4 regions of the Streptomyces sp. NPDC046821 genome follow, and region 3 is predicted to be linked to each of the others. Evidence: riboswitches for the same ligand, from Rfam matches in the RefSeq annotation. Region 3 holds a riboswitch; each other region holds the start of a gene.

Region 1 (3,200 bases), on a different contig from region 3:
ACCCGATCAGGCAATGCTGATCTCGGGTGGCAGGCGGGGACTTGGGGGAGCGCCGTTCCGGGTGGTGACCGGGCACGGGAAGTTCGTCCTGCCTGTCTTCCGCAAGACCCGCTTCCTCTCCCTGGCCATGTCGGAGGCCGAGGTCGTCGAGAAGTGCGTGACCCGGCAGGGCATCTCCCTGACCGTGCGCGCCGTCATCGCCTTCAAGGTCGGCAACGACGTGGAGAGCATCGTCAACGCCGGGCAGCGGTTCCTCTCCGACCAGGACCAGATGTCGGTCCTCACCGGGCGGATCTTCGCCGGTCACCTGCGCTCCATCATCGGCTCGATGACGGTCGAGGAGATCGTCACCGAGCGCCAGAAGCTGGCCGCCGAGGTGCTCGACACCTCGAAGGCCGAGATGGCGAAGATCGGCCTGATCGTGGACTCGCTCCAGATCCAGTCCATCGACGACGGCGCGACCGGCTACATCGACGCGATGTCGGCCCCGCACAAGGCCGCGATCCAGCGGCAGGCCCAGATCGCCCAGGCGCAGGCCACCCAGGCCGCTTCCCAGGCCGAGCAGGAGGCCCAGCGCAACCAGGCCGAGTACGCCCGGCAGACCGCCGTCGTCCAGGCCCAGTACAAGGCCGAGATCGACCGCGCCCAGGCGGCGGCCGCCCAGGCCGGTCCGCTCGCGCAGGCGCACGCCGAGCAGGAAGTGCTCACGGCGCAGACCGAACTGGCCGAGCGCGCGGCCGAGCTGCGCCAGCAGCAGCTGGTCGCCGAGGTCGTGAAGCCCGCCGAGGCCGACGCCGAGCGGATCCGCGTGATGGCGATCGCCGAGGCCGAGCGGATGAAGATCCAGGCCGAGGCGGCGGCGTCGTACGACCGGGTCGCGCTCGACCGGATGCTGATCGACCAGCTGCCGCAGATCGTGAAGGAGGCGGCGAGCGGTCTCGCGGGCGCCAACGTCAACGTCCTCAACGGCGCGGACGGCCTCGGCGAGATCGCGGCCGGGCTCGTCGGCCAGGGCCTGACCATCCTCGACTCGGTCCGCCGCAACCTCGGCGCGCCCGACGGCGAGACGAGGCAGCCGGGCGGCGAGATCCAGCGCTACCTGGGCGGGGCGTCGAGCCCGGTCGACGGCGGCGGGAACGGTACGAAGCGGTCGGGTGACGACGGGCCGGTGGACATCCGGTAGCGGATTCCGTCCGGAGGATCGTCTCGGCTGTCCTCCGGAAGATCGTCCCGAAGGGGGCGGGGCACAGGTTGCCCCGCCCCCTTCGGGCACCCCTGAGGCACCCCTGAGTGGCCGGAATACGTGCCGGTACAGTGTGCGGGTCGTCCTCATGCCCGCGCGGGGGGAAGCCGGTGCGAATCCGGCGCTGACCCGCAACCGTGAACCACGCTCGTGGTGAGCCGGAATGCCTCGTGCGGTGCGTGACCGGCTCGTGTCATCGGCGCTCGCCGGTGGCCGGCACCGTCGAGGCATACGGAGCCGGAGCCGCCCGGTACCCGTGTGTGCCGTGCCGCCCGGCTCCCCGCAGGGAGAGGCACCCGCCCCACCATGAACATTCGCCGCACCGCCGCGCTCGTCGGCGCGACCGTCGTGATCGGCGCCGCCTGTGCGCCCGCCGCGGTCGCGGACAGCGCCTCGCCCTCCCCCAAGGTCGTCGTCCCGTCCGGCCTCTACGGCACCTCCGACCCGACGTACGACGGTGTCTGGCGGCAGTCGCTCGCGCTGCTCGCGCAGGACACGATGGGCGTGAAGCCCGCGTCGAAGGCTGTCGACTGGCTGACCGGGCAGCAGTGCGCGAACGGCGGTTTCGCCGCGTTCCGCTCCGACGCCGGCAAGGCCTGCGACGCCAAGACGCCCCTCGACTCCAACAGCACGGCCGTCGCCGTGCAGGCCCTCGCCGCGCTCGGCGGCCACGACGCCGAAATAGGCAAGGCCGTGAAGTGGCTGAAGTCCGTCGAGGCCAAGGGCGGCGGCTGGGGCTACATGCCGGGCGGGGCGGCCGACGCCAACTCCACGTCCGTCGTGATCGGCGCGCTCACCGCCGCCGGCGAGAAGGTCACGGACGCGCAGGCCGCGCTCGTGAAGCTGTCGATCCCCTGCACCAAGGGCGACAAGGACAGCGGCGCGTTCGCGTACCAGCCCGACAAGAAGGGCAAGCTCGCGGCCAACGCGGACGCCACGGCGGCCGGTGTGCTCGGCGGTCTCGGCAAGGGCCTGGCGCCGGTCGCCGGGAAGTCGGCCGGTGCCCCGACCTGCAAGGCCGGTACGCCGGACGCCGCTCAGGCGGCCGAGAACGGCGCCGCCTACCTGACCGGCGAGCTGGCCAAGGACCACCACCTCATGTCCGCGATGCCGGGCGCCGAGGCCCAGCCGGACTACGGCAACACGGCCGACGCGGTCACCGCGCTCGCCGCCGCCGGCCACCACGACGAGGCCGCCGGCGCCCTGACCTGGCTGGAGAAGAACTCCGCGAAGTGGGCCGAGCAGAGCGGCCCGGCCGCCTACGCCCAGCTGATCCTCGCCTCCCACGCGGCCGGCGCCGACCCGCGTGACTTCGGCGGCACCGACCTGGTGAAGGCCCTGAACGCGACCGGTCCCGCGCCGGTCACGAAGGCCGACGCCCAGGCCGCGAAGAAGGACGAGAAGAGGAGCGGCGGCCTGAGCGTCTGGTACATCGTCGCCGTCGCGGCCGTCGCCGGTATCGGCATCGGCTTCCTGTTCAGCGGCCGCAAGAAGCAGCAGCTGTGAGCAGCCGCCGACGCCTGCCCGTCCTGGCCCTCGCCCTGGGAGCGCTGCTCGCGCTCCTGGCCGGCGCGGGCCAGGCCCAGGCAACCGGTTACCGCTACTGGTCCTTCTGGGACCGCGACGGGGACAAGTGGGTCTACGCGACCCAGGGGCCGTCGACCGCGCGTCCCTCGGACGGTGATGTCGAGGGGTTCCGGTTCTCGGTGAGCGAGGACTCGCAGAGTGCGGCGAAGCCGCGCGGGACGGCGAAGTTCGCGTCGATCTGCGCGGACACCCCGGCGCGGGCCGGCGAGAAGCGCGTCGCGCTCGTCATCGACCCCGGTGTCGCGCAGGACGCGCCGTCCGGTGAGACGCCGCCGGAGCCGCGTACCGCGTGCGCGCGGGTCGCGGACGACGCGACCACCGCGGACGCGCTCGCCGCCGTCGCGAAACCGCTGCGCTACGACAACCAGGC
Region 2 (3,200 bases), on a different contig from region 3:
GTCACACCGACGAAGCCCGCGGCACCGACGCGATCCACGCGTTCGACGTGCTCATGGAGATCCCGCAAGGCTCCCGCAACAAGTACGAGATGGACCACGCCGTCGGCCGTATCAGGCTCGACCGGATGCTGTTCACCTCGACCCAGTACCCCGCCGACTACGGCTACATCGAGGGCACCCTCGGCAACGACGGCGACCCCCTGGACGCGCTCGTGCTGGTGGGTGATCCGACGTTCCCCGGCTGCACCGTCGAGTGCCGCGCGATCGGCATGTTCGTCATGCGGGACGAGAAGGGCATGGACGAGAAGGTCCTGTGCGTGCCCGCGCACGACCCGCGCTACGCCGGTGTGCGGGACATCGACGACATCTCCGAGTTCGACCGTCTGGAGATCACGCACTTCTTCGAGGTCTACAAGGACCTGGAACCCGGCAAGTCCGTCGAGGGCTCGCACTGGGAGGGCCGCGCGCTCACGTACGCGGAGATCGGTGCGGCGGTGCGGCGGGCGGCCGAGGCCGGGCAGGAGGGCTGACCTGACGTAGCACTGGCGGGCGGGAGCGGGGGCAAGGGCGGGTGTCGGGGCCACGTATCGGCGCCCCCGGCACGCTCACATAAGCGCCCGCGCCGTCAGTGCGCCCCGTCCGCCCCACACTGCTTCAACAACTCCCCCGTCGCCGCGTCCACGACCCGATAGCGCACGACCCTGCCCTCCTTCTCGCCCTCGACCACACCCGCCGCGCGCAGCAGCCGCAGCGCCTGCGAGACGGCCGGGTCGTTCATGCCCGTGGCCACGGCGAGATCCGAGACCGCCAGCGGACCGGCGCGGTACAGGGCGAGCAGCAGCGCGAGGCGCCGGGCGTCGGCGAGGAGCGAGAACCGGTCGGCCCAGGCGCGGACATGTCCGGGCTCACCGATGGCGGCGATGGCGTCGCAGACCCGGTGGCCGTCGATCGTGCGACGGCCGGCGCGCTCGGCGGGGACGAGATGCATGGGCACATCCTCGCAGCCACGGGTGTGATCTTGAATACCCGCGTACACCTACGCAACTGTGCAGCCTTGCAGGCGTCGCCGCCCGGCCTCTACTGTGGACGGGCCGTGGTGTTCGGGAATTCGGTGACAGTCCGTCAAGGACTCAGACCGAAGCGGCCCTCGCCACTGTGATCGGGCCCCGGGCCCCTCGGCAACGAGAGACCCGGGACGCCTCGCCCCGCGATGCCACTGGCCGCCACAAGCGACTGGGAAGGCAGGGGCGGACGCGGACACCCGTCAGCCAGGAGACCGGCCACGGCATCTCACGAAGTGATCCACGAGGTGCTGGAGCGTGATCGTATGACCCTGCCTGTAAAGGCTCCGAAGTCCCCCGCGTCCGGAAGCGGCGCGTTCGAATGGCGGCGCGAGGACACCGTCCGTACCGCCGGACTCCTCGCGGTGATAGCCGCACTCCATGTCGTCGCGTTCGGCGTCCTGTTCCTACTCGTCGTGCCCGAGCACTACGAGGTGGGGTCCAAGGCGTTCGGGATCGGCCTCGGCGTCACCGCGTACACCTTGGGGATGCGGCACGCGTTCGACGCCGACCACATCGCCGCGATCGACAACACCACCCGCAAGCTGATGGCCGACGGCAAACGCCCGGTGTCCGTGGGTTTCTGGTTCGCGCTCGGACACTCCAGCGTCGTGGTCGTGCTGGCCGCGCTCATCGCGGGCGGCACCGCGCTGGCCGGTCGGATCATGAACGAGGGGTCGGCCACCCATCAGACGCTCGGCGTCATGGGCACCACGATCTCCGGGTCGTTCCTGTACCTCATCGCGGCGCTCAACCTCGTCGCGCTCGTGGGGATCGTGCGGGTGTTCCGTGCGATGCGTGCGGGCTCGTACGACGAGAAGGAGCTCGAACAGCACCTGGATTCACGGGGGTTCATGAACCGGATCCTCGGTAAGTTCACCAGGTCCATCACGCGGCCGGGCCAGATGTACCCGCTCGGCTTCCTCTTCGGGCTCGGTTTCGACACGGCGACCGAGGTCACGCTGATGGTGATGGCGGGCAGCGGCGCGGCGGCCGGACTGCCCTGGTACGCGATCCTGTGCCTGCCGCTGCTGTTCGCCGCCGGCATGAGCCTGTTCGACACCCTGGACGGTACGTTCATGAACTTCGCGTACCAGTGGGCGTTCTCGAACCCCGTACGCAAGGTGTTCTACAACCTCGCCATCACCGGCCTGTCGATCGCCGTCGCGTTCCTGATCGGGACCATCGAGCTGGTGGGTGTCCTGCACGACAAGCTCGACCTGCGGGACGCGGTGACGAGCTGGATAGCGGGGCTCGACCTGGACAACGTCGGGTTCGTCATCGTGGGCCTCTTCGTCGTCGTGTGGGCGGTGGCCATCGCGTACTGGCGGCTCGCGAAGGTCGAGGAACGCTGGGCCCTGCGTTCCTGACCCATGGACCGCCGGGGGCCTCACTCGTAAAGTCGTGCGGGTGAGCGAAGCGAGCGTTCCCCCAGCGGCGTCCGCGCCGGCGGCGCCCCCGGCCGCCGTCACCGCGGCCCTCACGGTGCTCACGGTGGTGAGCGGCATCGTCGACGCGATCAGCTATCTGGGCCTCGACCATGTCTTCGCGGCGAACATGACGGGCAACGTCGTCATCATCGGCTTCGCCGCGGCCGGAGCCCCCGGGTTCTCCGTGGCGGGGTCGCTGACGTCGCTCGGCGCGTTCCTCGTGGGCGCGGTGTGCGCGGGGCGGCTGGCGGCGGCGTTCGCCGGGCGCTCCCGGGAGACGTGGATCCGCTCGGTCTTCGCCATCGAGGCGGTCATGCTCGGTGTGGCGTCGGCCATCGCGTTCGCCCGGCCCGGCCATGCGATGTACGCGCTCATCGCGGTCATCGCGTGGGCGATGGGGCTGCGCAACGCCACGGTCCGCAAGCTCGGGGTCCCCGAGATGACCACCACGGTCCTGACCATGACGCTGACGGGGCTCGCCGCGGACTCCTCGCTCGCCGGGGGCACCAATCCGCGGGCCGTGCTGCGGGTCGTCTCCGTGGCGGCGATGCTCGCGGGCGCCGGGGTGGGCGCGCTGCTCGTGCTGCACCACGGGCTCGGCTGGCCTCTTCTCGTCAGCGCCCTGCTCGTGACGGCCACGGGGGTCGCTTACCGCGAGAAGGGCGAGATGGCGAGCGGGGGCGGGAAGAAGAACGCGAACGGCGGCGGG
Region 3 (3,200 bases):
TCAGGCCAGACAGGCTCGACGCCGTAGTGGTCGGGGTGCAGGACACCGCGCGCGGTACGGGTCTTCTCCCACGCGGGGAGCGGTCCGTTGCGCTCGGCCAGGTCGGCGGACGCCTCGTACGCGGCGAGCATGATGCGCTCGGCGATCCGCGTCGACAGGGCGCGGGCCTCGGGGGAGTCGAACGGCAGCTTCAGCTGGAAGAAGACGTCCTGGAGGCCCATCGCGCCCAGGCCCACCGGACGCCACTTGGCGTTGGAGCGGCCGGCCTGCCCGCTCGGGTAGAAGTTGATGTCGACGACGCGGTCGAGGAACGTGACGGCCGTGCGGACGGTCTCGTCGAGGCGCTGCCAGTCGATGTCACCGTCGATCACAAAGGCGCCGAGGTTCACCGAACCCAGGTTGCACACGGCCGTCTCGCCGTCGTCCGTGACCTCCAGGATCTCGGTGCACAGGTTCGACGAGTGGACGACGTTGCCCGGCTCCGCCGTCTGGTTGGCGGTGCGGTTGGCGGCGTCCTTGAAGGTCAGCCAGCCGTTGCCGGTCTGCGCGAGGGTACGCATCATGCGGCCGTACAGGTCCCGCGCGGGGATGGTCTTCCGGGCCTTCCCCTCGGCCTCGGCCTTGCGGTACGCGGCGTCGAACTCGTCGCCCCACAGGTCGACCAGCTCGGGCACGTCGGCCGGCGAGAACAGCGACCACGACTCGTCGGCGTTCACGCGGCGCATGAACTCGTCCGGGATCCAGTGCGCGAGGTTGAGGTTGTGCGTGCGCCGGGCGTCCTCACCGGTGTTGTCCCGCAGCTCCAGGAACTCCTCGATGTCGGAGTGCCAGGTCTCCAGGTAGACGGCCGCGGCGCCCTTGCGCCGGCCGCCCTGGTTCACGGCCGCCACGGACGCGTCGAGGGTCTTGAGGAACGGCACGATGCCGTTGGAGTGCCCGTTCGTGCCCCGGATCAGCGAACCGCGCGAGCGGATACGGGAGTACGAGAGGCCGATGCCGCCCGCGTGCTTCGAGAGGCGGGCCACCTGGTGGTAGCGGTCGTAGATGGAGTCCAGCTCGTCGAGGGGCGAGTCGAGGAGGTAGCAGGACGACATCTGGGGGTGCCGGGTGCCGGAGTTGAAGAGCGTCGGCGACGACGGCAGGTAGTCGAGGCGGCTCATCAGGCCGTACAGGGCGGCCACTTCGTCGAGCGCGCGGACCGACTCGTCCTCGGCGAGACCGCACGCGACGCGGAGCATGAAGTGCTGGGGGGTCTCGACGACCTGGCGGGTGATCGGGTGGCGCAGCAGGTAGCGGCTGTGCAGGGTGCGCAGACCGAAGTAGCCGAAGCGGTCGTCGCCGGCCGGGTCGATCAGGGCGTCGAGCCGCGCGGCGTGGAGCGTCACGAACTCGGCCGTACGGTCCGCGATCAGGCCCTCGCGGTGGCCCACCGCGACCGACTCGGAGAACGACGTGACGCCCTGCGAGGCGGCCTCGGCGGCGACGCTGATCGTCAGGAGCCGGGCGGCGAGCTTCGAGTACGCCGGGTCCTCGGAGATGAGCCCCGCGGCCGCCTCCGTGGCGAGCGAGCGCAGCTCGGCCTCGTCGGCTGCGGCGGACCGGCCGCGCAGCGCGGCGGCGGCGACCCGGCCGGGGTCGGCGTCGGGGAGATCGGCGGTCAGCTCGGTCAGGGTGCGCAGCAGCGCGGTTCCCGGGCTGTCCTCCGACTCGGACTGCGCTGAGGCCGGTTCGGCGGGCGCGATGGTCACGTGGGGCTCTCCCTCGCTCGGCTCTGGGCCTTGGGGGAGGAGGGCACGGGGGCATGGCGGAGCCCGTGTCACCGGCCCACTCCACGAGACCCGGACGTCTGTCACACCCGGGCCGGACGGCTCGGGCGGGGCTGTCGACAGGTCCTCGGACTCACGTATGCGCGCATACGTACACCGTTGCGGGACAGTTCCGGACTTGCACCGGATTCCCCTGCGACGACAGCGAGCACGAGCATACATCTTGTGTTGGCCGTGAAACGCAGCCCCACATCTTGTGTCGACTAGGGTGGCTGCCGAACTGGTGGCCGAGCAGGGGGAGGCGCGGTGCGGGGGCGGGGAACGGGCTGTGCGGCGGTACTGGTGATGCTGCTCGCGGGGTGCGGGAACGGCGGGGACGGGGCGCCCGGCGAGGGCGCGGGGAAGCGGCCTTCCGCGGCCACTGGTGCCGACGGTTCGGTGCCCGGCGCTGACGGCTCAGTGCCCGACGTCGCCGCCTCGGCCCCCGGCGTCGACGGCTCCGCCGACCCCGCAAAGCTCTTCACGGACGCCGAGTTGGGTTCCGCCCTCCTGCCGCCCGAGGCCATCGGCAAGCACGCGAAGGCGAACGAGATCTCCCTCGGCCTCTTCGACCGGCACTTCGGCGGAGGTGACTGGGGCGCGTGCGCGGCCGGCCGGGACGCGCGCGGGGAACTGATCCGCATGACCGGCGCCAGCGCCGAGCGCACCGTCCGCCCCGACCCCGCCGCGACCGGCGACGGCAACCCCTACGTCTTCGAGCGCCTCGTCTCGATGCCGGCCGCGCGGGCCGGCCGGTACCTCGAACTGCGGCGCGCCCTTCACGAGTCGTGCGCCCGCGTCACCGTGGACACCGAGGCCGCTCCGGTCGTTGAACACCACGAGGCCCGTCCCCTCCCCGAGTTGGGCGACGAGGCGTTCCTGGAGACCACACGCACGACGGGCGACGACGAGCACGACGGCACCCCGCACTACGAGGTCGAACTCCGCGTCGGCGGCGTCCTGGTGACGGTCGGAGCGGGCACGGACAGGGCCCTGACGCTCTCCTCCGCCGCCGCGGCGGCCCAGCGGGTCAGGAAGGACCTCTACGGGGGCTCGTGAGCCCTCAGGGCCCCGATACGCAGACGGGCCGCCGGAGGAATCGGGCGGCCCGTCAACGTACTTGGGGGAGTTGGGGAGATCAGTGCCCGCCCGCTCCCGCCGTCGCCTCCGGCAGCGTGTCCATGACGCCCGCGTCGCCCGCGTCCGCCGTGTAGTCGGCCGGCGAGGTCTCGTCGACGCCCTCGGGGGCCTTGAAGGCCTTGAGGAGAACGGTGAGGACGACGGTCACCACGACGTTCAGCACGAACGCGGTGAGGCCGATGTAGCCGATCTCGCCGATGCCCGGGATCTCCTTGGCGCTGCCACCGAAATGCTTCTGCGTCGGCGACGCGACTC
Region 4 (3,200 bases), on a different contig from region 3:
CGTCGGGCCGCCGGCACGTACCCGGCGCAGCACGTCCAACTGGTGGGCTATGTCGAGGTGGTTGGTGGGCTCGTCCAGGACGAGGACGCGCGGCTCCTGGGCGAGCGCGCGGGCGATGAGCACCCGCTGTTTCTCGCCACCGGACAGCGACAGGAAGCCGCGCGAGGCGAGGTGCGCGACGCCGGCCCGGGCCAGCGCCTGTTCGCAGATCTGCCGGTCACGCGCGGCGGTGCGCTCGCGGTGCGGCCGGCGCCCCATCGCGACGACCTCGGTGACGGTGAAGTCGAAGTCGGCCGCTGTCTCCTGCGGCAGCGCGGCGAGCAAGCGTGCCGCTGCCCGGGGCGCCATGCGGTGCACGTCCTCGCTGTCGACCCTGACCACTCCGGCGTCGGGCCGCCGTGCCCGGTAGACGCAGCGCAGCAACGTCGACTTCCCGCTGCCGTTGGGCCCGACGAGCCCCACGAAAGCTCCTGCGGGCACGTCGAGAGTGACCTCGTCGACGAGCCGCGCGCCCGCCACCTCGACCGAAACGCCTTCTACGGCAAGCCGCACGACTCTCCTCCGGAACAAACATCGGTGACGGACCTGTCGGTGGGACGCCCCAACTCAGCGTCCCGTCAGCGCGTGGCCGCCGCGCCGCATCAGCAGCAGGAACGCGGGTACACCGAGCGCGGCCGTGACCACACCTACGGGCAGCTCCGTAGGCGCGAGCAGCAACCGCGACAGCACATCGGCCCACACGAGCAGCACCGCCCCGGCGAGCGGCGCCACCGCGAGCACCCGTACGTGCGAGGCGCCCACGAGCATCCGTACGAGATGCGGAACCATCAGCCCGACGAAACCGATCGCCCCGCTCACGGCGACGACCGTGCCCGTCACGGCCGCCGTCACGACGAACAGCTCACGCCGCAGCCGGTCGGGCGGCACGCCCAGAATCGCCGCCGTCTCGTCACCCATCGAGAGCGCGTCGAGCGCACCCGCCCGCAGCCTGAGCCACAGCCAGCCGGCCAGAACCGTCACCGCCGCCAGCGGCACCTTCGGCCATGTCGCCCCGCCGAGGCTGCCGAGCAGCCACATCATCGCCGCGCGAGCCGCCTCACCCCGTTCGGCGCCGAAGACCATGACGGTCGTGACGGCCTGGAACCCGTAGGCGAGCGCCGTGCCGGTCAGGACGAGCCGCAGCGGGCTGAGACCGAGCGGGGAGCGAGCCACGACGTAGACGACGAGGGTCGCGGCGAGGGCCGACAGAAAGGCGGAGAAGGAGAGAGCCCAGATGCCGAAACCGGCGAGTGCGCCGAACAGGATGACCGCGTTGGCGCCGACGGCGGCGCCCGAGGAGATGCCGAGGACGAAGGGGTCGGCCAGGGCGTTCCGCACCAGCGCCTGCACCGCGACCCCGACCGCGGCGAGCCCCGCGCCCACCACGGCCGCGAGCACGACCCGTGGGAAGCGGATCTCCCACACGATGGTGTAAGCCGCCGAGTCGCCTGTGCCGAGATTCCCACCGCTGAGCCCGGCCCACATGAGCCGCAGCCCCTGCCCCCAGCTCATTCCCGTAGCCCCGAGTCCGACCCCGCAGGCGAGCGAGACGACCAGCGCGAGCGCGAGCGCGACGACCAGCGGGGCGGCGGGTATACGCGCAGGTGAGACGTCTGCGGGGGTGGTGGTGCGGGGCAAGACGGGCGCACATCCTCCGGGTCGGTGCCGCCGGCGGAACGCGCAGGCACCAGAAGGGCCCGGGGGCTCTGGGGGTCCCTGCTCGCAGTCCACGGCGAGCGTTCGATGGGTCGCACACCTGCCGAGGGTGACCGGACTCGCGTGACCGAAGCGGGCCACGCACACCGTTGCGGGACAGCGCCGGATTCCCACCGGCTTCCCCCACGAGAGGCACGGGAAGCGTAGCAAGGGGGAGTTACGGGCGGGCCGGGCGGGCGGGACTCACGAAGACCCACCCTTCACCCCGCAGGCCGGCGCCCCACCGATGCCCCACGCAGCTCAGGCTCAGGAATTCAGCCCGTCGCCGGAGTGCGGCCGGTCGCGGCTCCGAAGAGGAGGCGGGTGGCGATGTCCCGGTTCACCTGTACGTGGCGCATGGCTCGGGCGGCCGCGCGGTCCGGGTCGCCGGAGGCGATCGCTTCGTAGAGGTCCGCGTGTTCGACCACCAGCTCGGCCGGGTCGTGGTGCTGGCGGAGCAGCCAGTGGATGCGGCCCTGAAGGGGTTCGAGCATGTCGGCGAGCAGGTCGTTGCGGGCGATGCGGATCAGCTCGTCGTGGAAGTCCCCGTTGGCCTGGCCGATTCCGGCGACGTTGCCGTTCGCGATGGCTTTGCGGGCGCGGGCCAGTACCTGGCGGAGCCTCAGGAGGTCCGCCTTGGTGGCGCCCTCCGTCACGCGCCGGACGACCAGCACCTCCAACGCCTCGCGTACGTCGAAGAGTTGGTCCACGTCGTGCGGGGTCAGCTCGCGGACGATCACCCCGCGCCGGGGGACCACCGACACGAACCCCTCGCGTTCCAACATGCGCAGCGCCTCGCGCACCGGCAGCCGGGAGACCCCGAGTTCCTCGGCGAGGTCCCGTTCCACGATGCGCATACCCGGGGGGTAGCCCCCCTCGACGATGCGCTCACGCACCACCTCACGCACCTGGTCGCGCAGTGGTGTGTACTCCGCGCTGAGCGCCAGCCGCTTCCGCGTGCCGACGACGTGCCCTTCCTGTCGTCCGTCGCGCACGTCTGCAACCTCCTCCTACGGGATACCGTAGCCCAATCGGCGCAAGTTTCACCCGGCTCGGAATGATCGGAATGAACTGACTGGCACGTTCCTCGTGCGGCCCCCGGGCGGGGCGGCAGCTGACCCCAAGGGCAGCGATTCCCCCGCGAACGATGGCGGGTACGCGGGCCTCTCCGAGGGGTGGCGAAGTGGATGCCACATGCATCCGTCCGGTGATCGAGTGTTCCAGCAGAGGTCGTTTCTGACTAGGTGTCAGTGCGGCCCGGGCGTGCACGGAACCCGTCGCGTGCCGACCTCGCGACCCCCACTCCTCATGGTTCGCCCGCACGCGTCCGTCGTGGTGGACGCCCGTAGACCACGGTTTCGGAGCCTGTCCGGCTCGCCGTACGCGGGGGTCGTGGCACCCTCCGGACCAGGGCGGATCGAGCGTTCGGCAGGCGGGGAACTGGGATACCGGATCCTGATTCATGC

The links. Region 3 has a riboswitch for cobalamin ahead of ABZ893_RS29905 (ribonucleoside-diphosphate reductase subunit alpha). Riboswitches for the same ligand answer to the same signal wherever they lie in the genome.
Region 1: it holds a riboswitch for cobalamin, as region 3 does, so the genes downstream of both, ABZ893_RS20040 (prenyltransferase/squalene oxidase repeat-containing protein) here and ABZ893_RS29905 (ribonucleoside-diphosphate reductase subunit alpha) in region 3, are expected to answer to the same signal.
Region 2: it holds a riboswitch for cobalamin, as region 3 does, so the genes downstream of both, ABZ893_RS14265 (HoxN/HupN/NixA family nickel/cobalt transporter) here and ABZ893_RS29905 (ribonucleoside-diphosphate reductase subunit alpha) in region 3, are expected to answer to the same signal.
Region 4: it holds a riboswitch for cobalamin, as region 3 does, so the genes downstream of both, ABZ893_RS07360 (iron ABC transporter permease) here and ABZ893_RS29905 (ribonucleoside-diphosphate reductase subunit alpha) in region 3, are expected to answer to the same signal.

Annotation. Positions count from the first base shown of each region.
Region 1 is NZ_JBEYYB010000009.1:200,567-203,766, reverse strand. Features, by position in the region: gene ABZ893_RS20045 (SPFH domain-containing protein) at 1-1,183, shown strand, start outside; cobalamin riboswitch at 1,314-1,433, shown strand; gene ABZ893_RS20040 (prenyltransferase/squalene oxidase repeat-containing protein) at 1,550-2,749, shown strand; gene ABZ893_RS20035 (SCO2322 family protein) at 2,746-3,200, shown strand, end outside.
Region 2 is NZ_JBEYYB010000006.1:280,755-283,954, forward strand. Features, by position in the region: gene ABZ893_RS14255 (inorganic diphosphatase) at 54-530, shown strand; gene ABZ893_RS14260 (metalloregulator ArsR/SmtB family transcription factor) at 626-988, opposite strand; cobalamin riboswitch at 1,078-1,300, shown strand; gene ABZ893_RS14265 (HoxN/HupN/NixA family nickel/cobalt transporter) at 1,328-2,431, shown strand; gene ABZ893_RS14270 (YoaK family protein) at 2,547-3,200, shown strand, end outside.
Region 3 is NZ_JBEYYB010000016.1:34,198-37,397, reverse strand. Features, by position in the region: gene ABZ893_RS29905 (ribonucleoside-diphosphate reductase subunit alpha) at 1-1,748, opposite strand, end outside; cobalamin riboswitch at 1,867-2,001, opposite strand; gene ABZ893_RS29900 (hypothetical protein) at 2,073-2,864, shown strand; gene mctP (monocarboxylate uptake permease MctP) at 2,944-3,200, opposite strand, start outside.
Region 4 is NZ_JBEYYB010000003.1:174,189-177,388, forward strand. Features, by position in the region: gene ABZ893_RS07355 (ABC transporter ATP-binding protein) at 1-552, opposite strand, end outside; gene ABZ893_RS07360 (iron ABC transporter permease) at 607-1,635, opposite strand; cobalamin riboswitch at 1,782-1,910, opposite strand; gene ABZ893_RS07365 (GntR family transcriptional regulator) at 2,010-2,729, opposite strand.